Regions from separate parts of the Anoxybacillus sp. PDR2 genome, predicted to be linked through region 1. Evidence: riboswitches for the same ligand, from Rfam matches in the RefSeq annotation. Region 1 holds a riboswitch; each other region holds the start of a gene.

The links. Region 1 has a riboswitch for cobalamin ahead of GRQ40_RS12115 (ABC transporter substrate-binding protein). Riboswitches for the same ligand answer to the same signal wherever they lie in the genome.
Region 2: another riboswitch for cobalamin. It lies ahead of GRQ40_RS02845 (hypothetical protein); the one in region 1 lies ahead of GRQ40_RS12115 (ABC transporter substrate-binding protein).
Region 3: another riboswitch for cobalamin. It lies ahead of GRQ40_RS03515 (ribonucleoside-diphosphate reductase subunit alpha); the one in region 1 lies ahead of GRQ40_RS12115 (ABC transporter substrate-binding protein).
Region 4: another riboswitch for cobalamin. It lies ahead of GRQ40_RS08220 ((2Fe-2S) ferredoxin domain-containing protein); the one in region 1 lies ahead of GRQ40_RS12115 (ABC transporter substrate-binding protein).

What each region holds. Positions count from the first base shown of each region.
Region 1 is NZ_CP047158.1:2,520,923-2,526,532, reverse strand. It holds gene GRQ40_RS12130 (response regulator transcription factor) at 1-603, opposite strand, end outside; gene GRQ40_RS12125 (ABC transporter ATP-binding protein) at 610-2,334, opposite strand; gene GRQ40_RS12120 (PH domain-containing protein) at 2,728-3,342, shown strand; cobalamin riboswitch at 3,558-3,772, shown strand; gene GRQ40_RS12115 (ABC transporter substrate-binding protein) at 3,909-4,874, shown strand; gene GRQ40_RS12110 (FecCD family ABC transporter permease) at 4,840-5,610, shown strand, end outside.
Region 2 is NZ_CP047158.1:604,435-610,044, forward strand. It holds gene mmgD (citrate synthase) at 1-810, opposite strand, end outside; gene GRQ40_RS02845 (hypothetical protein) at 834-1,076, opposite strand; cobalamin riboswitch at 1,263-1,468, opposite strand; cobalamin riboswitch at 1,931-2,111, shown strand; gene metE (5-methyltetrahydropteroyltriglutamate--homocysteine S-methyltransferase) at 2,413-4,755, shown strand; gene GRQ40_RS02855 (acyl-CoA thioesterase) at 4,730-5,209, shown strand.
Region 3 is NZ_CP047158.1:716,332-721,941, reverse strand. It holds gene GRQ40_RS03525 (carbon starvation CstA family protein) at 1-781, opposite strand, end outside; gene GRQ40_RS03520 (hypothetical protein) at 1,101-1,562, shown strand; cobalamin riboswitch at 1,708-1,904, shown strand; gene GRQ40_RS03515 (ribonucleoside-diphosphate reductase subunit alpha) at 2,029-4,269, shown strand; gene GRQ40_RS03510 (ribonucleotide-diphosphate reductase subunit beta) at 4,287-5,327, shown strand; gene GRQ40_RS03505 (TerC family protein) at 5,545-5,610, opposite strand, start outside.
Region 4 is NZ_CP047158.1:1,714,102-1,719,711, forward strand. It holds gene GRQ40_RS08200 (GNAT family N-acetyltransferase) at 1-355, opposite strand, end outside; gene GRQ40_RS08205 (phasin family protein) at 755-1,045, shown strand; gene ubiB (2-polyprenylphenol 6-hydroxylase) at 1,083-2,759, shown strand; gene rraA (ribonuclease E activity regulator RraA) at 3,246-3,725, shown strand; cobalamin riboswitch at 3,790-3,981, shown strand; gene GRQ40_RS08220 ((2Fe-2S) ferredoxin domain-containing protein) at 4,111-4,500, shown strand; gene GRQ40_RS08225 (energy-coupling factor ABC transporter permease) at 4,497-5,237, shown strand; gene GRQ40_RS08230 (energy-coupling factor ABC transporter substrate-binding protein) at 5,241-5,525, shown strand; gene cbiQ (cobalt ECF transporter T component CbiQ) at 5,522-5,610, shown strand, end outside.

The DNA.
Region 1 (5,610 bases):
AAATCGTTCGCGCAACCGTTTGATATGGACGTCGACGGTTCGTTCATCCCCTTCATAATCATAGCCCCAAATATCTTCAATTAATTCATCTCTTGATAGTGTCCTTCCAGGATAGCTCGCTAGCTTGAATAAAAGCTCAAATTCTTTTTTCGGAATCGTGAGCATAGAATCGTCCCACGTGATCGTGTAAGTTTTCTCATCAAGCAACAGCCTTCCTGCTTGCACTGTGTGCGAATTCGCGATGCGGTAGCGTTTCAACAAGGCTTTAACCCTTGCTATCAGCTCCATTGGTTCAAAAGGCTTGACTAAGTAGTCATCCGCCCCCAGCTCAAATCCCCTCACTTTTTGTGATGTCTCGCCTTTAGCGGTAAGCATTAAAATGGGGATATCGGCAAAAAGCCTAAGTTCTTCGCACAATTCCCAGCCGTCCATTACCGGCATCATAATATCGAGAATGGCCAGATCTATTTTGACGGTTTCTAGCAATCGAAGCGCCTGCCGGCCGTCAGCCGCTTCGTAAGTTTCAAACCCCGCACTCTCAAGCAAAACTTTCAAAAGCTCGCGAATATGATCATCATCATCCACAATCAATAACTTTGCCATATGTTCTCATCCTTTAGCGGTATTTTTTTGCATTTCTTCATGAAGATGCAATTGTTGGATGGCGAATTCTCGATAAAGCGCATGGGTGGCAAACAGCTCTTGATGCGTCCCCATTCCCGTAATCTCGCCTTTTTCCATGAAAATGATTTGATCAGCGTTGATGACCGTCGATAATCGATGGGCAATCACGATCGTCGTTCGTCCTTTCATTAAGTTTTGCAGCGCTTTTTGCACCGCCATTTCCGATTGGCTGTCGAGGTTGGACGTGGCTTCGTCCAATAATAAAATGCGCGGGTTGCGCAGCAGCGCGCGGGCGATGGCGATGCGTTGGCGCTGCCCGCCGGAAAGCTTGATGCCTCTCTCGCCGACCTCTGTTTCATATTTTTGTGGCAATTCTTCAATAAACGGAGAAGCATAGGCCATGTCGGCTGCCCATTTTAATTCTTCGTCACTTACTTGATGATCAAGCCCGTAGCAAATATTGTCACGAATCGTTCCAGCGATAAGCGGACTTTCTTGAGATACATAACCAATTTGCTGGCGCCATGAAGATAAAGAAAGGGCATGAATAGGTTTCTCGCCGAGAAAAACGCTGCCGCTTGTCGGTGTATAATACCGCTCTAAGATGGAAAAGAACGTCGTTTTTCCTGAACCGCTCGGGCCGACGATCGCTGTCACTTTTCCCGGTTCAATCGTAAAGTTTACGTTCTTTAAAACCGGTTCACCGTTTTCATATGAAAACGATAAATGGTTGACATGGATCGGTTCATAAATGTGGACGACCTCTTCTCCAGACAGATAGTCTTCTTCCTGCTCGCACAGCGTGGCCATGATGCGTTGTGTGGCTCCCATCGCTTTTTGCAATTGTGTAAAGAAAGTACTGAATGCAGCAAGCGGCATGACCATCTGGAAAAGATATAAAATGTAAGCAACGAGCCCTCCGGCCGTCATTGCCCCTGTAGAAACCCGATATCCGCCAAAGCCGAGAATGACAACAAGCAGAAGCATAAGCACAATTCCCATCAATGGCATGACCATGGCCTGAACTTTTGCTTCCTTCAATCCATAGCGAAATAAATGCGAAATGCCTTTTTTTCCTTTTTCATATTCAAGCTGTTCCGCATTGGATGATTTCACAAGGCGAATTTCTGACAGCACTTGTGTAATAAAAGCAGTAAATTGCGCCGTTTCATCCTGCAGCCTTTTAGAGTTTTTAAACATTTGTCTTCCTAACGGGATCATAATGCTAACGGCTAGTGGAAGCAGAATAAAGATAATCAACGTCATTTTCCAATCTAAGTACAGCAATAATGCGACAGAGCCGGTTATGGAAATAATGCCATTGAAAAAGTTGGCTGTATGCTCTGTAATTAATCCTTTCACAATAGCGGTATCATTTGTAATTCGGCTAACCGTTTCCCCTGTACGATGACGATCATAGTACGGAATGGTCAAATGCAGCAGCTTCTGCCATACTTGTTCTCTTAGTCTGGATACAACCGTTTCTCCTGTATAGTTAATCAAGTAGATGGAGAAGCCGCTAGCGATCGTTTGTGCAATAAAGGCGCCAACAAGCAAAATGATCGTCGTTTTATTTAATGATGAAACGGTGAAGCCATCGATCATTTTTTTCGTAAATAGCGGAATCGTTAAGCTGACGATGGAAGACGCCACGCTTAAGAATAGCGCAATAATCATGATCATTTTAGGCGGCTTCGTTGCTTGAATCATCCAGATAAACGAGCGCCAGTCTGCTTTTTCTTCTAATGATTGCTTTTGCACGATTTGATCACCACTCTTTTTGCTATGATTTTTATGCTGTCGTGTATGTATTGTACTTGATGTTTATGAACAGAATATGAACTTTGGGACATCATCATAAATATATTATAGCACTCGCATCGTCTCTTGATCCTGTGACAAGGCACGGAGGTTTCAGCGAAGAATGACGTTTATAAAAAGTTGTATTGGACAGTGTTCTATGATTTGCCTCCATCTGTTAAAAAAGGATTGTGCTTTTGAATCGGCTATAAATCCATTTTTTATTTTTTCTGTTTATCGGATCTGGAAAGCAAATGGATGGTATAATGGGATTGTAAGAAAAGAAAGGGGAGGAGATGCTGGATGTTTGGCAAAGTTGCTGCTGATGTTCTCGGATTAAGTGATATCGGCTCTGTCATTAAACCCGAAAATTATGATAAAGTGGACGCAGACGATTATGTGATGCATGAAGATGGAGAAAAGATTTATTTTTTGATTAAGTCCAAATCAGATGAATATTGCTTTACTAACCGAGCGCTTATTCATTTAGATGGGACGAGCGCGACAAGTAAAAAGCGAACGCTGCGCCGTTATGATTACTATAAGCATCCAATTGCCGGCGTATCGCTTGAGACGGCAGGCACGGTCGATTTAGATGTAGAGATTAAATTTACCATCGGATCGGAGCACTATTCGATTGATGTGCATAAAAAGCATCTGGAAGAAGTGAAAGATTTATATAAAGCACTTTTAAAAATTTCAGAAATTTGCCATGAAAATGAAACGACGCTCGACTTTGCGCGAAAAAGTCTCGATGTTGCCTCCTCCGTGCTAGGGCGTGTCGCCAGCACTCCAAACAGCATTGCTGAACAGTTTAAAGAGCTAAATCAAATCGCGTTCAACTGGCTTGTTGAGACTAAGAAGCAGTATACAGTGAAAGATTTTGGGGATGTATTTGAACGCTATATTAACAATTAATAGCGATCCAAACGACTCGAATGGCGATAAACTGCTGTTCGAGTCGTTTTTACGGTAAGTCGGTGGATGTGCTTTCATCACGCCAATGCGTTAAAAAATGAGATCCATATAATATAGAGACGGGAAAAATGGCGAATTCCGTCATTTTTTTGTTGCCAAACAGCCTTTCGTCCTTTAATATTGTAACTGTCAATTGTTCGATTATTTTTTACAATTGTATATCGATGCAGAAGGGTGCCGAAGTGAGCGAATCGCTAATAGGCTTAATAGGGAATCTGGTGCGAATCCAGAACTGTCCCCGCAACTGTAAATGCTGACGAAATGAAATAACCACTGTGCGGTATTGATGGGCAAGCTGTTGGCCGCATGGGAAGGTTCAAAGTAGGATGAAGCATAAGTCAGTAGACCTGCCCTGACTGCTCGATGTTTCCAATCTTCGGGGGGTGAGATGGCGAAACGGCAAAAGGTGGTTATTATGCTGCCACAACTCTATGGTTTGTCGTTTCTTGCTCATTCCGTCCGGGATGGGCATTTTTTAATTTATATGTGCAGGAGGAGAAACCATGATGAAGCAACTGAGGTATTATACGTGGCTGCTTGTGTTGATGCTGACGTTCGGCCTTCTTGCCGCGTGCGGTAATCAAGAAACAGACAAATCCACTCATTCATCCAATGCGAAGCAAGAAGCAACAGCTGCTTTCCCGGTAACCGTTAAGGACGGATTAGGGGAAGAGGTCACGATTCAGTCCGAACCGAAAAAAATCGTTTCGTTAATTCCGAGCAATACGGAAATTGCCTATGAACTTGGTTTAGGAGAGAAAATTGTTGGAGTCAGTGATTTTGATAACTATCCGGAAGATGTAAAAAATAAAGAAAAAATTGGCGGCATGGAGTTTAACGTGGAGAAAATTATTTCACTCAAGCCTGATTTAGTGCTTGCCCACGCATCGAGTGCCCATAATTCGCGGGACGGCCTGCAGCAGCTGAAGGATGCGGGAATTACAGTGCTTGTTGTGAACGATGCCAAAACATTTGATGATGTTTACCATTCGATCCAATTAATTGGACAAGCAACAGGGACAACGAAAAAAGCCGATCAAATTGTTAACCAGATGAAATCAAAGCTTGAAGCCATCAAGGAAAAAGCAAAAAACGTGAAAAATCCGGTAAAAGTATGGGTGGAAGTGCAGCCGGCGCCACAAATTTATACAGCAGGAAAGGGAACATTTATCAATGACATGCTGCAAGCGATTTCAGCAGAAAATGTGGCTGGCGATCAAGAAGGATGGCCGATGTTTACGGAAGAAAAAGCGGTAGCGCTCAATCCGGATGTAATTGTTGTCACGTATGGAGACTATGTGAAAGATGCTGTAAAGCAAGTGATGGCACGACCGGCGTGGAAGGACGTTTCGGCGGTTAAAAATCAACGCGTATATGAGGTGAATTCTGATTTAGTCACAAGATCAGGCCCACGCCTTGTTGAAGGGGTAGAGGAACTTGCCAAAGTCATTTATCCGGAAATCTTTAAATAATATAATTGCCTACGTCATCGCTCTTACGGCGGTGGTCGTGTGCATGTTGTTAGGGATATCGATAGGCTCACTATCGATTCCCTTTTCGTCTATTATTGACATTTTTTTAGAGCAATGGTGGGGAATTGCGCCGTCCCCTGACATTCCTGATACGCTTGTGCAAATTGTGATGGCCATCCGCTTGCCGCGCGTTGTTTTGGCTTTTTTAGTCGGCGCTTCCCTTTCGTTGGCGGGAGCGGCGTTTCAAGGATTGCTAAAAAATCCATTGGCTGATCCTTATACGCTTGGAGTATCATCGGGCGCGTCAGTCGGAGCGGTCGTCGTTTTGTTCTTTCATCTGCAATTGCCGTGGTTTGGATCGTTTACATTACCGATCATGAGCATTGCGTTTGGATTGCTGACTCTTTTTCTCGTTTTGTTTTTTACTCGCGCCGTCGATCCGCGCATGTCAGTGGAAACGATCATTTTAACCGGAATTATTTTCAGCGCATTTTTCAGCGCGTTGATCTCGCTTATGATTGCGCTGACAGGAGAGGAACTGCGGCAAATTATTACTTGGTTGATGGGAAGCGTCGCGATGCGAAGCTGGAAATATGTTGTCATGATGCTTCCGTTTTTTATAATAGGATGTTTGCTGTTATTAGTGAATCACCGCGAGTTAAACGCTTTTGCCTTTGGTGAAGAGGCAGCTGCTCACATAGGTGTCCATGTTGCCAAGCGCAAGCTGGTCATTTTA
Region 2 (5,610 bases), 1.9 Mb from region 1:
CAAGGCTCGTGGATCCATCTTTTTCATGTATACGCGATGACCAAATCCCATAATTCGTTCCTTATTGGCTAGCTTTTGATAGAGCAGCTGTTTGTATTTTTCTGGCGATTCTGCTTCTTTGAGCATATACATCACGGCCTCGTTGGCTCCTCCATGAAGATGCCCCTTTAACGATGACACAGCCCCTGTCAATGCTCCGTACAAATCGGCGTGGGTGGAGGAAATGACGCGCGCTGTAAATGTCGAGTTTGGCAGCTCATGCTCAATATAAGCGATGAGCGAACGGTCAAATATTTCCACTTCCAGCTCGCTTGGTTGCTTCCCTGTCAGCATATATAGAAAATTGGCGCTGTAAGAGAGTTCTTGGTGCGATGGAACGACTGGCTGGTTATGCAACAAGCGATGGCTGCTTGCAATAATGGCAGGTACTTGAGCCAAAAGCTTAATCGCTTTTTCTTTATTAGCCGCTTCTGTTCGTTCATCGAGATGTGGGTCAAAGCTGGCTAAAACGGAAATACCGGTTCGCAGTGCATCCATCGGATGGGTAGTTTGCGGCAGCTGCTTCAAAATTTTCACCAGTTCTTGCGGCAGTGTTCTTTGTGTGTGAAGCTGCATTTCAAAGCGCTCTTTTTCTGGCTGTGACGGTAGTTTTCCTTCAATAAGCAGATGTGCTGCCTCGGTATATGTTTTGGTTTCTGCAAGCTTGATCAGATCATATCCCCGGATGACGATTTCTTCATTCTCCACATCAAGAAATGAAATTTTCGTTTCAGCCGCTATGATTTCTTCTAATCCTGGACGAAATTCCAAAAAGATCCCTCCTTAATTTAAAATCATTTGCTTTCGTCTGCCGCCTCCTTGCTGAAAACAAGTTCTTGTCGTATTTCTTGATATGCTTGCTGCAAATTAGCACGGCATGATGGCTGTTCTGACAAAGGGAGGCGGACGGCAATTTCCGATTGATAATGATCGTACAGATCCATTAAAGAAACGGGTGGATGTATTGTAAAATTGTTCATGACCGTTTGCTTAAACGCTTCCAAAAAATATTGCTTTGTTCCGAATGTGTTGTGCATGATGTCTGTCCTTTCGTTCTCAAGTTCCAATACGATTCGAATGATGGACATGCGCTTGAAGCAAATAAAAAAAGCATCTTCGCAAATGAAGATGCTGAAAAAGCGCATACGATTCCCTATGAAAAACATATACAAAAAAACATATATTTTTTCCGCTTCCTCAACACCCCCTATCCTCGTAGGTTTTTGGTGTGGACCGAATCAGGCAGGTCTCCTGGCTTATGTTCATCGCTTCCTAGCCCCTTCCCGTTGATATGTCAAGCATTCAACAGTGGTTTTGGCAGGTTGCTCCCATTTACAGTTGCGGGACAGCGTCGGATTTGCACCGAACTTCCCTTTTAAACCGGTCAAGCGCTCTTTTGCTTACCGATACCTGATCCTAACCAAAGTTATTCAATTTTCAAGTTCACTATATCATATTTTTTCTGAGACGAAAACAAAAAAATTCTTAACTTTCTAACAGGTGGCCTGGGCTGCTTCCGACAGTGTTCGATCATGAAAGTTATCTAGATATAACTTAAGGATGAAAAATGAGAAGGTGATGCTCCGATTTCGACGGTTGAGCATTCGAACAACACGGTCTACAGCTTATTGGTTGATACTTGTTACGCTTTGAAACTGGAATGCTCTTTTTGAATGGTTAATCTTAATAAAAGCGATCGACTTCTGTCGAAATTAGATTTGCGCCATGAATCAGAAGACTTAATCTCCTTGACAATTTTTTCGAAGAATGATAGGGTTATTGTAAAATTTTTCTGATACTTCATGACAGGCTTAGAATGGAGGTTTGAAGCGTTTTTTTCTTGGCGAACAAGAAAATAAATGTGGGAACAGGTTCCAAAGGTGAGTCAAGACTAAATGGCCCAGTCCAAGGCTCCCTGCGGATGAAAAGGGAAGACCGGTGAGATTCCGGCACGGTCCCGCCACTGTAATAGAGGAGCTTTCCGCTTTACTGCCACTGATCAAAGATTGGGAAGGCGAGCGGAAAGCAATGATCCTTAAGTCAGGAGACCTGCCTGTTCTGACAACACTGCTTTTACCTACGGAGGATAGGGAGGTGTTCATCATGGACAAAGGGATTAATCCTTTTTTATGGCATTTCTAGCTTCCGTTGGAGCGTTAGGAATGCTTTTTTTTTATTCGGAAAAAGAAACATGACGTCAAATCGCGGTGAATGCGGGGAGATGTGAGGAGAAGAGCAACTCAGCTGGAAGGATGAACGGGAAACCGAGCCATCGAATGGACAACATAGATTTCCTATCAGGCAAGTCCCGCCTAAAGATCAGGTAGAGAGTGGAAAAACGATAAAAATAAAATGATAGGAGAGAGTGAGGAAATGAAATCAAGCAATCTTGGCTATCCACGTATTGGGGAAAAACGAGAGTGGAAAAAAGCATTAGAATCTTTCTGGAATGGAGAGATAGACGAAAAAATTTTTTTGGACACGATGCAGTCCATTCGTCTAAACCATATCAAAAAGCAGCGGGAAATAGGGATTGATCTTGTGCCGGTTGGCGACTTTACCCTTTATGATCATATGCTTGATACAGCGGCTATGTTTGGTTTCATTCCTGAACGTTTCGATTATCAGGGGGGAGAGGTTCCTCTCTCAGTTTATTTCGCGATGGCGCGCGGCAATGAAAAAGCACCAGCATGCGAAATGACGAAATGGTTTAACACCAATTATCATTACATTGTTCCAGAATGGAGCAAGGAACAAAGCTCCCGCCTGCATATAACAGAAAACAAACCATTAAAGGATTTTCGGGAAGCGAAGGAGAAATTAGGAGTTGAAGGAAAACCTGTTTTGATCGGACCTTATACGTTTATGAAGCTTTCCAAAGGCTATGATGAAAAGCAATTTTCCTATTTTCTATCATTGCTGCTTCCGCTTTATGAGCAAATACTAAAGGAGCTGGAGCGCGAGGGGGTAAAATGGATACAGATTGATGAACCCATTCTTGCTACTTCCTTAACCAAAAAAGAGATGGAGGAATTTGTATCTGTTTATGAGCGGTTGCCTCAAGCTGCTCCTAACTTAAAGATGATGTTGCAGACATACTTTGAGGCAGTAGACTGGTATGAAGAACTAATCAAGCTTCCTGTTAGCGGGATTGGCCTTGATTTTGTTTATGGCCTAGAGAAAAATTTGCGCCATTTATCGAAGAGCGGTTTTCCAGAAGATAAAGTGCTAGCGGCAGGGGTGATTGATGGACGCAATATTTGGCGGACCGACCTGTCGGCAGCCAGCCGTCTCGTGGAAAAAATTTTGCATTCTGTCCCATCTGAACGGTTATGGCTGCAGCCATCAAATAGCTTGCTGCATGTCCCTGTTACGACAACATACGAAAAAACATTGCCTTTGAACTTGCAGCAGATGCTGGCATTTGCTGATGAAAAGCTGGAGGAGCTTGTGTATTTAACAGAACGATTCATCGATGGCGAAGGAAAGCGCGCTCATTATTATGCTCAAAATCAACAAGCGCTTCATTTATGGAAAAAGGATGCTTCAAGATATAATGCGAACGTGCACAAGGAGTGCGAGAACCTAACGAAGGCGCAGCTTGAGAGAGCATCATCCTATTTGGTACGGCAAAAGAAGCAGCAAGAAATAAGCCAGCTTCCAATATTGCCAACGACGACAATTGGCAGTTTTCCACAGACAGCAGAAGTGCGGAAAGCGCGCCAAAAGCTCAAAAAAGGCGAGTGGAGCCAGCCGCAATATGAGCGCTTTATTGAAGCGGAAATTAAGAGATGGATCGATATTCAAGAAAAAATAGGATTAGATGTTTTGGTGCACGGTGAATTTGAAAGAACCGATATGGTCGAATTTTTTGCCGAAAAATTAGGGGGTTTTGCCTTTACTGAAAATGGATGGGTGCAATCATATGGTTCGCGCTGCGTTCGCCCGCCGATTATATACGGCGATGTCGAATTTTTGCAGCCGATGACGGTTAAGGAAAGTGTATACGCACAATCGTTAACAGAAAAAATAGTCAAAGGAATGCTCACAGGTCCTGTCACTATTTTAAATTGGTCATTTGTTCGTGATGATCTGCCTCGACATAAAGTAGCGGAGCAAATTGCCCTTGCGTTGCGAAACGAAATCAAAGCACTAGAGGAATCAGGAATTTCAGTCATTCAAGTGGATGAGCCCGCTTTGCTTGAGGGACTTCCTCTAAAAGAAGAAAAGAAGCAGGAATATTTAGAGTGGGCTGTACGGATGTTTCGTGTAGCCACTTCCATTGTAAAGGATGAGACGCAAATTCATACTCATATGTGCTATTGTGATTTTTCGTCTTATCTGCCTGTCATCAATCAAATGGATGCAGATGTAATTTCAATTGAAACATCCAGAAGCCATGGTGAAATGATTTCTGTTTTTGCAAAAGAAACATATCCGAAAGGAATTGGATTAGGCGTTTATGATATTCATAGTCCGCGAGTTCCGTCTGTAGCGGAAATGGCGGAAATGATTGAAAGATCTCTGCAAGTCTTGAACCCGGAACAATTTTGGGTCAATCCCGATTGCGGGCTAAAAACGCGGAAAGAACAAGAGACAGTAGCCTCTTTAAAAAATATGGTGGCTGCTGCCAAGTTGGTGCGTGCGAGATTGCTGGAAGAGAAAAAAGAATGGGAGGAAGGAAAACGCTATGACGCAGTCAAAACGAGCAAGTGAGTCACGGACACTATTAACCGATTTAGTGCTCCCATCAGATACGAACCATCATCATACTATTTTTGGCGGAAAAGTTATGGCATATATTGATAAAATTGCTTGTATTGCGGCGATGAGGCATTGCCGGAAGCCAGTGGTGACAGCTTCAAGCGATTCTGTAGATTTTCTTGCTCCGATCAAGGCAGGAGAAGCCATTTATTTAGAGGCCTATGTAACATGGGCCCATCGAACATCAATGGAAGTATTTGTGAAAGTAGAGGCGGAAAATTTATTGACAGGAGAAAGGAGAGTAACAGCTCATGCCTATTTAACATTTGTTGCGTTAGATGAATCAGGAAAACCAACTTCTGTGCCAGCCGTGATCCCAGAAACAGAAGAGGAAAAACAGCAATACAGGGATGCGGAGGAACGGTATATGTTAAGGAAGAAAAGAAAGCAGAGATGGAAAATGTAAGTGAAAAAGGTGTGTCGTTCAGCAGTCAACCGTTTATAGCCTTATATCCCATCTGGATGCACAAAATAGAGCCGATTTCGTTTCGGCTCTATCTTTTTGTTTTATGAAATAAATCTCAGTTTCTGTTATTTATCATTTTCCTCTATATGAGGATAATCATCTTATTGACATGTTAACATTGGCATAGATACGGGGGATGCTTTTTTACAATCTGAAGATTTTTCAAGATACTACATCTTTCAGTTTTACATACTTCATTTCGGGTATATAGGGAGAGAGCGATTTGTCTTGAATTGGAGAAAATAAAAAAATCGATTCACTTTTCATATTATGTATGCTATCATTGAATTGTTTGCATGTTTAGACAAAATATTACTTAATATGACAAAATACAACAAAAT
Region 3 (5,610 bases), 1.8 Mb from region 1:
TCATTAAAAGAGCAATTGTCTCCCCTTTAAATGTAAACATATTGGCTAATGTCGGATGTTCAGCCACATGCTGTCCCGCAATAAGGGAAACAATCAGCAGAACAAAACCGATCAATGAAGCTTCCCCTACGCGGCCTGGCCGCAGATAGCGCATGTAAATTCCCATAAAAATCGCAATCGGAATCGTTGCCGCAATGGTAAACATTCCCCACGGGCTTCCTACAAGCGCTTTCACAACCACCAACGCTAACACGGCTAATAAAATAATCATGATACCTAAAATCCCAAGCATAGCAACAAGCCCTGTGAAGGAGCCCATTTCTTCTTTAATCATTTCACCAAGTGACTTTCCGTTGCGGCGCATTGAAGCAAACAAAATGACAAAATCCTGTACCGCACCTGCTAGTACCACACCGACTACAATCCAAAGCGTGCCCGGCAAATATCCCATCTGTGATGCCAAAATAGGGCCAACAAGCGGGCCAGCTCCTGCAATAGCAGCAAAATGATGTCCGAATAACACCCATTTATTCGTCGGCACATAGTCTTTTCCATCATTCATCACTTCAGCTGGTGTTTTGCGATTATCATCCAGCTCAAATACTTTCTGCGCAATAAATTTGCTATAAAAACGATAAGCCACTGCATATACACACACCGCTGCCACAATGAGCCAAATCGCATTAATCGTTTCGCCGCGGTGCAGAGCCAATACCGCAAAGCCAATGGCTCCAATGATCGAAATCAATCCCCAAATCACGATTGATTTAACCGCTTTCAAAATCCTCTCCCCCTTTGCACTAAAAAATTATACTCTACTCACAGCGATTATACTAACTATTCTGAAAAGTTACCCAAATATTTTCTTAACATGAACAAAACTAGACATAACATGTCAAATTACACACCTAACATGCACCATTTTCAAATTCCCGATCTCAATAGGAACAAAATGTATATTTTCAATAAAATGTAATTATATAAACTGTAAAAAGCGGAAATGATAAAAATAAGGCAGGGCTCTTTTTCTATATACGAGGCGATATAGGATATAGTCGATGATCAACAAATAAAATCCATTAGTAAAGGGTTAAGAAAACGTGAAAGCAATTGAACGGTTGTTATGGAGTATTGCTTTACCAGGATTCGGACAGCTTTTGAATCAAAAGTATTTCAAAGGAACCATCTTTATTTTATTAGAATTTATTGTAAACTCTCAATCCCGATTTAATGAAGCCATTCGCCTGAGCTTTTTGGGAAAAACAATCGAAGCAACCCAAGTCATTGATTTTCAATGGCTTATGTTTTATCCGTGTTTGTATTTTTTTGCAATGTGGGATGCTTATAAAGATGCTGACGGTGGTCGCTCTCCTTACGCTTTTCTTCCATTCGTTTTTTCAGCTTATTTTGTCACAGTTGGACTGATGTACTCTTCCCGCGTTACCATCTTCGGCATTTTTTTTGGACCAATTTGGCTGCCAATGCTCTCAGTTATTCCTGGTGTGCTCACCGGTTTACTGATTCGCTCGCTGCTTATTAAATTTCTCCCACTTCAAAAATAAACGCGCCGATCGAGCGCGTTTTTTATTTTTCCACTTCAGAAATATTATAGTTGAATTTTCCATTGATTTATTATATGATGATACCAGTGCAACTAACAAACACAATATATTGTATCGAAGAATAAAAACAAAACTATATATAGTAGAACAAACCACAAGTAAAGGTGTCCCTTAGGACTTAATAGGGAATCTGGTGTAAATCCAGAACTGCCCCCGCAACTGTATGTGCGGACGAAATGGAAGCTCCACTGTATACGAAAGCTTATACGGCGCGTATACGGGAAGGATCCAAAGTAGGAAGAAGCACAAGTCAGGAGACCTGCCTTGCTTGTTTCGTTTCACATTCTTCGGGGAGGGAGAAGATGAAGCGATGGTTTAAGAAGGGAAGTTTTATTCCTTTTTATACTATCGTTTCATCCACTCAATCCGGAGTGGATTTTTTTATTGGAAAGAGGAGGAGCCGATAATGACGTTTACTTTTCAAACCGTTTCTCAAGAAGAATTGATTGCCTGGATTCATGATCTTACAAATGAATTTCCTCATCTAGACACATCCGAATATATCAAGCGTGTGCTTCGCATGATTCAAAACAAAGACACTGCGTCCTTCGAACAAATGGCAAATGATTGCATTCTTGAGGGACTTTCATATATTAGCGAAGCAGAACCAGACTGGACCTTTGTTTGCGCCCGCATTTATTTACAGAAGCTTTATCACGAAGCAGCTCAAAATCGCGGTTATCATCCAAAAGAACGCTACGGTGATTTTTACGAGCTGGTCGCTTCTCTCGTTTCCAAGGGAGTTTACAACCATTCTTTGCTTGATGATTATGAAAAAGAAGAAATTAAAGAGATTGGAGCGATCATCAATCCAGAAAAAGACAAGCTATTTACCTATATCGGTCTCCGCACGCTTGCAGATCGCTATCTTGCCCGTGATTATGAAAGAAATTTATATGAACTGCCGCAAGAGCGCTTTCTCATCATCGCGATGACATTGATGGCCAAAGAGCCAAAAACGCAGCGACTTGCCTTTATCCGAGAAGCATACTGGGCATTAAGCAATTTATATATGACGGTTGCCACTCCGACTTTAGCCAATGCAGGAAAAAACTATGGTCAGCTATCAAGCTGCTTTATCGATACGATTGATGACAGCCTGCAAGGTATTTACGACAGCAATACCGATATTGCTAACCTTTCCAAGGCAGGGGGCGGCATTGGCGTCTATCTCGGAAAGATTCGCAGCCGCGGCAGCGATATTAAAGGATTTAAAGGGATTTCATCCGGCGTGATTCCATGGATGAAGCAATTGAATAACACCGCTGTCAGCGTCGATCAGCTTGGCCAAAGAAAAGGAGCCATCTCTGTCTACTTAGACGTGTGGCATAAAGATATTTTTGCTTTTTTAGATGCCAAATTAAACAATGGCGATGAACGGATGAGGACACACGATTTATTCACAGGCGTTTGCATCCCTGATTTATTTATGGAGCAAGTAGAAAAACGCGGAGATTGGTATTTATTTGATCCACACGAAATACGACAAATCATGGGATTCAGTCTAGAAGACTTTTATGATGAAGAAAAAGGGGACGGCAGTTTTCGTCAAAAATATTGGGAATGCGTTCAAGAAAAGCGCCTTTCAAAAGAGAGAGTTCCAGCTATTGAAATTATGAAAAGCATTATGCGCAGCCAGCTAGAATCAGGCACACCATTTATGTTTTATCGCGATGAAGTGAATCGAAAAAATCCGAACTCACATCTCGGCATGATTTATTGTAGCAACCTTTGCACTGAAATTGCCCAAAATCAAAGCCCGACCGTGATGGAAAAACAATATGTAAAAGATGGGAAAATCATCATTGAAAAAATCCCTGGCGATTTTGTCGTCTGCAACCTATCATCGATCAATTTAGCTAAAGCCGTTATGGACGATGTGCTTGAACGGCTCGTCCCTATTCAAATGCGCATGCTTGATAACGTGATTGACTTAAACCAAATCCCTGTTTTGCAGGCACAGTTGACAAATCAAAAATATCGGGCTGTCGGACTAGGCACATTTGGATGGCATCATTTGCTCGCTTTAAAAGGCATTCGCTGGGAATCAGAAGAGGCCGTTTATTATGCGGACGAGCTTTATGAACAAATTGCTTATCTCACTATTCAAGCAAGCATGGAGCTTGCTCAAGAAAAAGGCAGTTACCCAGCGTTTTCTGGATCTGATTGGCAGACAGGGGCCTATTTCGATAAACGTGGCTACAACACTTCCAAATGGATTCATCTGAAAGAAAACGTAGCTAAACATGGAATGCGCAACGGCTATGTGATGGCGATTGCTCCCAATGCTTCGACATCGATTATTGCCGGCAGTACCGCCAGCATTGATCCGATCTTTTTGAAGATGTATGCCGAAGAAAAAAAAGATTATAAGATTCCAGTTACAGCGCCAGACTTAAACGAAAAAACAACTTGGTACTATAAATCAGCCTATCATATTGACCAGTATTGGAGCATTCAACAAAACGCGATGCGACAGCGCCATATTGACCAATCCATCTCATTCAATTTTTACGTAATGAACACCATTAAAGCAAAGGATTTATTAGCCCTTCATCTTGCCGCTTGGAAATCCGGTTTAAAAACAACCTATTATGTTCGTTCAACATCAAGCAACATTGAAGAATGTGAATCATGCGCAAGTTAATATAAGGAGGAGTTATGATGACATCTGCTTTAACGAAACGAATCATTATGGACCCTGAAGCGCCCAACCGTTCCACGCGAATCATCAACGGACGATGCTCGAATGTGCTCAATTGGGACGATATTGCCTATCCTTGGGCATATGCTAAATATAAACGAATGCTCGCCAATTTTTGGACACCATTTGAAATTAATATGTCCCAAGATGTCAAGCAATTTCCATTATTAACCGCACGTGAACAGGATGCTTTTTTAAAAATTATCGGCCTGCTAGCCTTACTTGACAGCATCCAAACAGATTATGCAGGAAAGGTTGCTGATTACATTACCGACTCAAGCATCAACGCGCTGATGATCATGCTGGCTCAACAGGAGGTCATTCATAATCATTCTTATTCTTACGTACTTTCTAGCCTCGTTCCAAAACAAAAGCAAGATGAGGTATTTGAATTTTGGCGAAATGAGCCTATATTGCGGAAAAGAAACGATTTTGTCACAAACGGATATAAAGAATTTGCCGAGCAGCCAAATGTAGAAAATTTATTAAAATCCATTGTCTATGATGTCATTTTAGAAGGCTTATTCTTCTATTCCGGCTTTGCTTTCTTTTATAACTTGGCACGCAATCAAAAAATGGTGGCCACAAGCACTATGATTAATTATATTAATCGCGATGAACATATCCATGTCGACTTATTCGCAAAAATATTCCAAGAGGTTCTGCGCGAATATCCAGAATATCGGACAGATGACTTAGCGGCATTTGTTCAGCAAACCTTTATTCAAGCGGCCGAATTAGAAATCGAATGGGCGAGCTTCATGATCGGCCATGATATTGAAGGCATTCATCTTGAGGATTTACATGATTACATTAAATTTTATGCGAATGTCCGCTGCCACCAGCTTGGCTTCGAGCGTCCATTTGAAGGCTATCGGACAAATCCGCTCCGCTGGATTAAAGCCTATGAAGAAGTAGATCTAGGCAAATCCGACTTTTTTGAACAAAAATCGCGACAATATACAAAAGTGAATGTCGATAATGGCTTCGATGAGCTCTAACAAAGCATCCGCCAATCATTCATGGCCGATGAGCCGGCAAACAAAATCCATTAAACATCCCGTCATTTCTATTTCTGCATCAGAAGGACTGAAAAACGCTTGGCAGACAAGAAACACAGCCGAACGCAAACACAAATCAAACCAAGGCGTTCACGAATAGACAAATAAAGCCTCCCTGCCGGATAAAAGCGTTTCGGCAACAGTCTAAAGCCGCCAATCATTGATTGGCGGCTTTAGCTTCCCCTTTATTATTTTCTTTTCCCTTTTTGATCATGCCAGCGCA
Region 4 (5,610 bases), 810 kb from region 1:
CATCCTTTGTCACTAATAAAAAGCGACGGATATTGAGAAGATCCGGGTGCTGCAGGACACATTCTACCAGCCACTTGCCAAGCTCTCTGCCGCGATAGGCTTCATCAATAAAAACATCGCATAAATAGGCGAATGTCGCTCCGTCAGTAACCACGCGTGCAAATCCAATCTGTGTCTGGCCGTGAAAAAGAGAAAAGCATAGCGAATGTTCAATCGATTTGATAATCGTTGTTCGTTCCCTTTGATTGGCCCAATAGGACTGAGCCAGAAACTCGCATACGCGGTCCATTTGAATGAGGGCACGATTAGTGGAAATCATCATATCATTTCGTTTATATTCAACGACTTGAAACAAAGCGTTTCCTCCTCCCTATTTCGACGAATTATAAGCGATTTTAAGAAAAAAGACAATGCTGGGTACTGGGCAAAGGAAAAAAACAACGGCTTTGGGCAGCCTATCATATATCGCTTTTTGTTTCCTCCCTCTTATTGGTGTAAGAGCTTCATGCCTTTGCGTGACAAGGACGAACCGAACCGCCGACTCCTTCAATCAGATGATTTATTCAGCGTTTATAGCCCGTTTGGCGGAACTTTTCTATTGCTAAAGGGCATGATGGATTCAAAGCAACGTCATTTTATGGTGGAACAGAAGGCACAGATGTTTGACAGGAGCGAAATTCAAAGGTACATTGAAGCTAACAAACACGAAATGCAAAAGATGTAAAAAACACATAATGAAGGAGGAAGGATAAGAATGGATATGATTAGAAAAATGTTGGCGTTTGGGCTTGGTTTGGCGTCTGTCAGCAAAGAGCAAGCAGAGAAATTGGTGGATGAGCTAGTGAAAAGAGGAGAATTATCTTTAGAAGAGTCAAAAGATGTAATTGATCAATGGATTCGGCAAAAGGAAGAAGGGAAAGCGGAGTTTCAACGCGCTGTGCGTGAGCAGCTAAAACAAATGCTTGATAAACTTGATTTAGCTACAAAAGAGGATATTCGCCAATTAGAAGAACGAATTCAACGCTTGGAGCAGAAAAACGAGTAAATAAAAAGATTTTGGAGCTGCAAAAGGAGACAGACCAATGGCCGGAAAAAGGATGCGTCATGTAAGTCGTTATCGGGAGATCGCTGTCGCTTTGATTCGCCATGGCTTTGGGATCGTAGCGGAGGAAATCGGGTTTTCCCAGTTTCTTTCTCTTCCACAAAGATTATTTTTCGATGCGCAGGAAAAGAATGAAAAAACAATTGGAGAACGAATCAGGCTCGTTTTACAGGAGTTGGGTCCAACTTTCGTGAAGCTGGGGCAGATTGCGAGCACGCGTCCGGATTTAATTCCTGGCCCTATTATTCGGGAATTGGAAAAGCTGCAAGATCAAGTTTCTTCTTTTTCATTTGCCGAAGTCGCACGAACAGTTCAAGAGGAATTAGGAAGTGATGTGGATCGATTGTTTCAACAGTTCGAGGCGGTTCCGATTGCGGCCGCTTCGATTGGACAAGTTCATCGAGCCATCTTGCATTCAGGAGAACAAGTCGCTGTTAAAATTCAGCGCCCGAATATCGCCCATATGATTGAAACGGATTTAGAAATTCTGCAAGATTTAGCGATTCTCGCTGAGCGCCGCCTTTCATGGGCTGCGCAATATCAAATCGGCGATATGGTTGAAGAATTCTCGCAATCTCTTCGGGCCGAGCTTGATTATACGATTGAAGCGAGGAATGCTGATAAAATTTTTCAGCAATTTAAACAAGATCCTAGCATTTATGTTCCAAAAGTATTTTGGGAGTATTCAAGCAAAAAAGTGCTAACGATGGAATATGTGGAAGGAATCAAACTTAACGAGTTGGAGCGGCTGAAGGAAAGCGGATATGACTTGAAACATTTGGCCGAACGTCTAACCAAGGCAATTTTGCAACAAATTTTAAGAGAAGGGTTTTTCCATGGAGATCCTCATCCCGGCAATCTATTCGTATTGCCGGGGGAGGTGATCGCTTTTATTGATTTTGGGATGATCGGGCGTCTGACGCCAGATATGAAATATCACTTTTCTTCGTTAGTGATTGCTTTAATGCGTCATAATACAGATGGGATCGTTAAATCGCTGTATCAAATGGGGCTTGTTCCTGAGCATGTCGATGTATCGCGATTGCATGAGGATATCGAACAATTAAGAGAGAAGTACTACAATGTTCCGCTCAGCCAAATCAGTCTTGGCGAGGCGCTTCATGATTTGTTTCATGTTGCCTTTCAACACTCTATTCGCATTCCGAAGGATTTAACCCTTCTGGGAAAGACGTTGCTAACAGTGGAAGGCGTAGCAGAGCAGTTAGATCCGGAGCTGAACATTCTCAATATTGCTGAACCATTTGGACGCCAGCTATTAAAGGAGCGCTTGCATCCTAAACATCTAACCGAAGAAGTGTGGAAGCGCGTGTTCAATTATGGAGAAATGTTGCTGGACTTCCCTAAGAACATGAAGGAGTTAACGGCATTTATTAAACAAGGAAAGCTGCATTTGAAAATGGATATTCCTGAATGGCCGCTTTTTTTAAAAAAATTAGATCAAATTAGTAATCGCTTATCCTTCAGTATTGTGCTGCTGTCTTTCAGCATTATTATGGCAGGGATTATTATTGGCTCTTCTTTAGGTAGGCAATCGACTTTACTTTGGAAAATTCCAGTAATTGAGATTGGGTTTGGTATCGCCTCTTTGATGTTTTTATGGCTGTTATATTTAATTTATAAATCCGGACGGTTTTAGCTGTTGACCTAATCGCTGGTGGTGGATTACTTGTTTTATTTCTCGTGCTGTATAAAATGGAGAACCACGGTTAGAGGATAGGCCGCTGACTTGTCTCGGTCACGCCAAAGCGTGCTGTCGAAACCTGCTTATATAGGGACTGCCTGCAGAGGCTCGACTAGAATGTGTTACGATAATAATTTTATGTAAACAATCCGGTGTGCTGATGATCCAATAAAAATCATTGGCATTACTTGATTCCCAGCTTTTCTGCCGTAGTCGGCAAGCAAATGACTTGCCGACTGGGCATGCATATGGCAGAAAAGCTTGTGTCTAGCTCAATCATTCCATATTTTTAGTAAAATGATCATCCACACTTGCGGGAAACCATATTAGTTCTTCTTATTTCACCGTTCCTCTGTTTTTTTTTGACGGATTTTGCAGGATTTTTTTTCAAAATGTCAAAAGGATTTAATAGACAAAGAAAAATGGGGGAAGGGAAATTAAATGAAGACAGCAGATTTATGTGATCAATTTTTGTCGGAGCTGCAAGTGTGCCAATTACCGTTGCATTCTTATGGCGGAAAAACAGAGTTTTCCGGACCGATTGCCACTGTTGAGGTATTCGAGGACAATGTGCTCGTTCGCGAAGCGCTAGAAACCATTCCGGCAGGCACGGTGTTAGTTGTTGATGGAAAAGGTTCGCGAAATTGTGCATTGCTCGGAGATCGTCTGGCACAAATCGCTTGTGAACGAGGACTTGCAGGCGTGATTGTCCATGGTTGCATTCGCGATTCAGCTGAAATTGCGCAAATGCCGCTTGGCGTAATCGCTCTTGGGACATGCCCTGTCAAAAGCAAAAAAGAAGGGAAAGGGGCGCGTGATCGCGTTCTTGAATTCGGGGGCGTACATTGGGAGCCGGGCGCGCATGTGTATGTTGATAGCGATGGAGTTGTTGTCGCTAAAACAAAACTGTTCGAAAAATAAAAATGGTTGACTTTTTTCGAAAATTCATCATATCATTGTGGAGGAACAACTGAATCATTGAATCGTTTGCTAAAGCAAGTAAGGTGCCTTTCTCTATTGGGACAGGCTTAAAAGGGAAGTACGGTGAAAAGCCGTCACGGTACCCGCCACTGTGATGAGGAGCTTCATTGCATCATGTCACTGAAGGAAACTTCGGGAAGGCGCAATGAAGCGATGATTCTAAGTCAGGAGACCTGCCTTATTTGCTCGGCCGGATACCTACGGGATTATAGGTAGACGTGCGGGGGAATGGTATACATATGCATTTGTGATTGGCCGTATGCATTTTTCTGCACCTCTATCGATAGAGGTGCTTTTTTATTTCATCAAAAAGGAGAGGATCGGTGTGACAACGTGGAATTTAACTGGAGTAAAGCATCACGTATTGATCTGTAACGGCGGCAGCTGCATGCGAAAAGGCGGAGAGGAGGTGACAATCGCCATTCGTGATGAAATTGCGCGGCTGGAATTGGACAGCACTGTACACACAACGAGAACGCGCTGCAATGGCCGCTGTAATGATGCGTGCGTAGTAATCGTGTATCCGCAAGGAGTTTGGTACAAGGGGGTGACGCCGGATAAAGGAAGAGAGCTTGTCCAAACACATTTAAAAGATGGTGATCCTTTAAAAGATATCGTCACCTATCAGTATGGAGAAGATGGATTATCGATGTGCCATCCAACAGCTGCGGTTGGCATTACTAAAAAAGCTAGCATCAAGGAGGAGAGGGTATGAAGCAATGGAAGTTTCTGCTGCTGCTATGTGGCCTTGTTGTTTATTTTACTGTCAATAGCGGCACACCAGCCTATGCTATGCATATTATGGAAGGATTTTTGCCGGTGAAATGGGCGCTATTTTGGTGGATTGTTTTTCTGCCGTTTTTCATCGCCGGAGTGCGAGCGCTGATGAAGATCGCAAAGCGCCATCCTGAATTAAAATTGTTGATTGCGCTTTCAGGAGCTTTTACCTTTGTACTTTCGGCGTTAAAAATCCCATCGGTGACAGGCAGCAGCTCCCATCCGACTGGAGTCGGGCTCGGGGCCGTTTTATTTGGTCCGCTAACGATGACGGTGATGGGGAGCATCGTTCTTTTATTCCAAGCGTTACTACTGGCGCATGGGGGATTGACGACATTAGGAGCGAACGCGATGTCCATGGCGGTATGCGGTCCGCTAGTAGCATACGGGGTGTATCGTTTAGGAAAAAGGTATAACATTTCGCAGCGATTTGTCATTTTTTTAGCCGCTTTTCTTTCTGACTTGGCCACATATGTAGTTACATCATGGCAATTGGCGCTTGCTTTTCCCGACACAACAGGAGGAGTAGCAGCTTCATTTCTTAAATTTGCCGGAATTTTTGCGATTACGCAAATACCGCTCGCGATCACCGAAGGGCTGCTGACTGTTGTTGTGTGGAACTTTTTATCTACTTACAGCAGTCGAGAGCTGAATCAACTTCAGAAAGGAGCCTAGCAGATGAAGCGAAATCTATTGCTTATTGTTCTTGCTTTTGTATTAGCTGTCGCTCCCTTGCTATTGGTTCGCAATTCGGATTTTGGCGGTACAGATGATCAAGCGGAAAAAGCGATTCAAACGATCGTCCCGGATTATAAGCCTTGGTTTGAGACGATCTTTTCACCGCCGGGTGGGGAAGTGGAAACATTGTTATTTTCTTTGCAAGCCGCGCTTGGCGCCGGGGTGATTGGCTATATTATCGGCGTTTATAAAGGTCGAGCCGGTCGAAGAGATGAAGCGGAATGATTCGGCATTTTGACATGATTGCCTATCATAATCGTCTGCGCTGTCTGCGGCCTGAACAAAAGACTTTATTCTCTTTTCTCTTGCT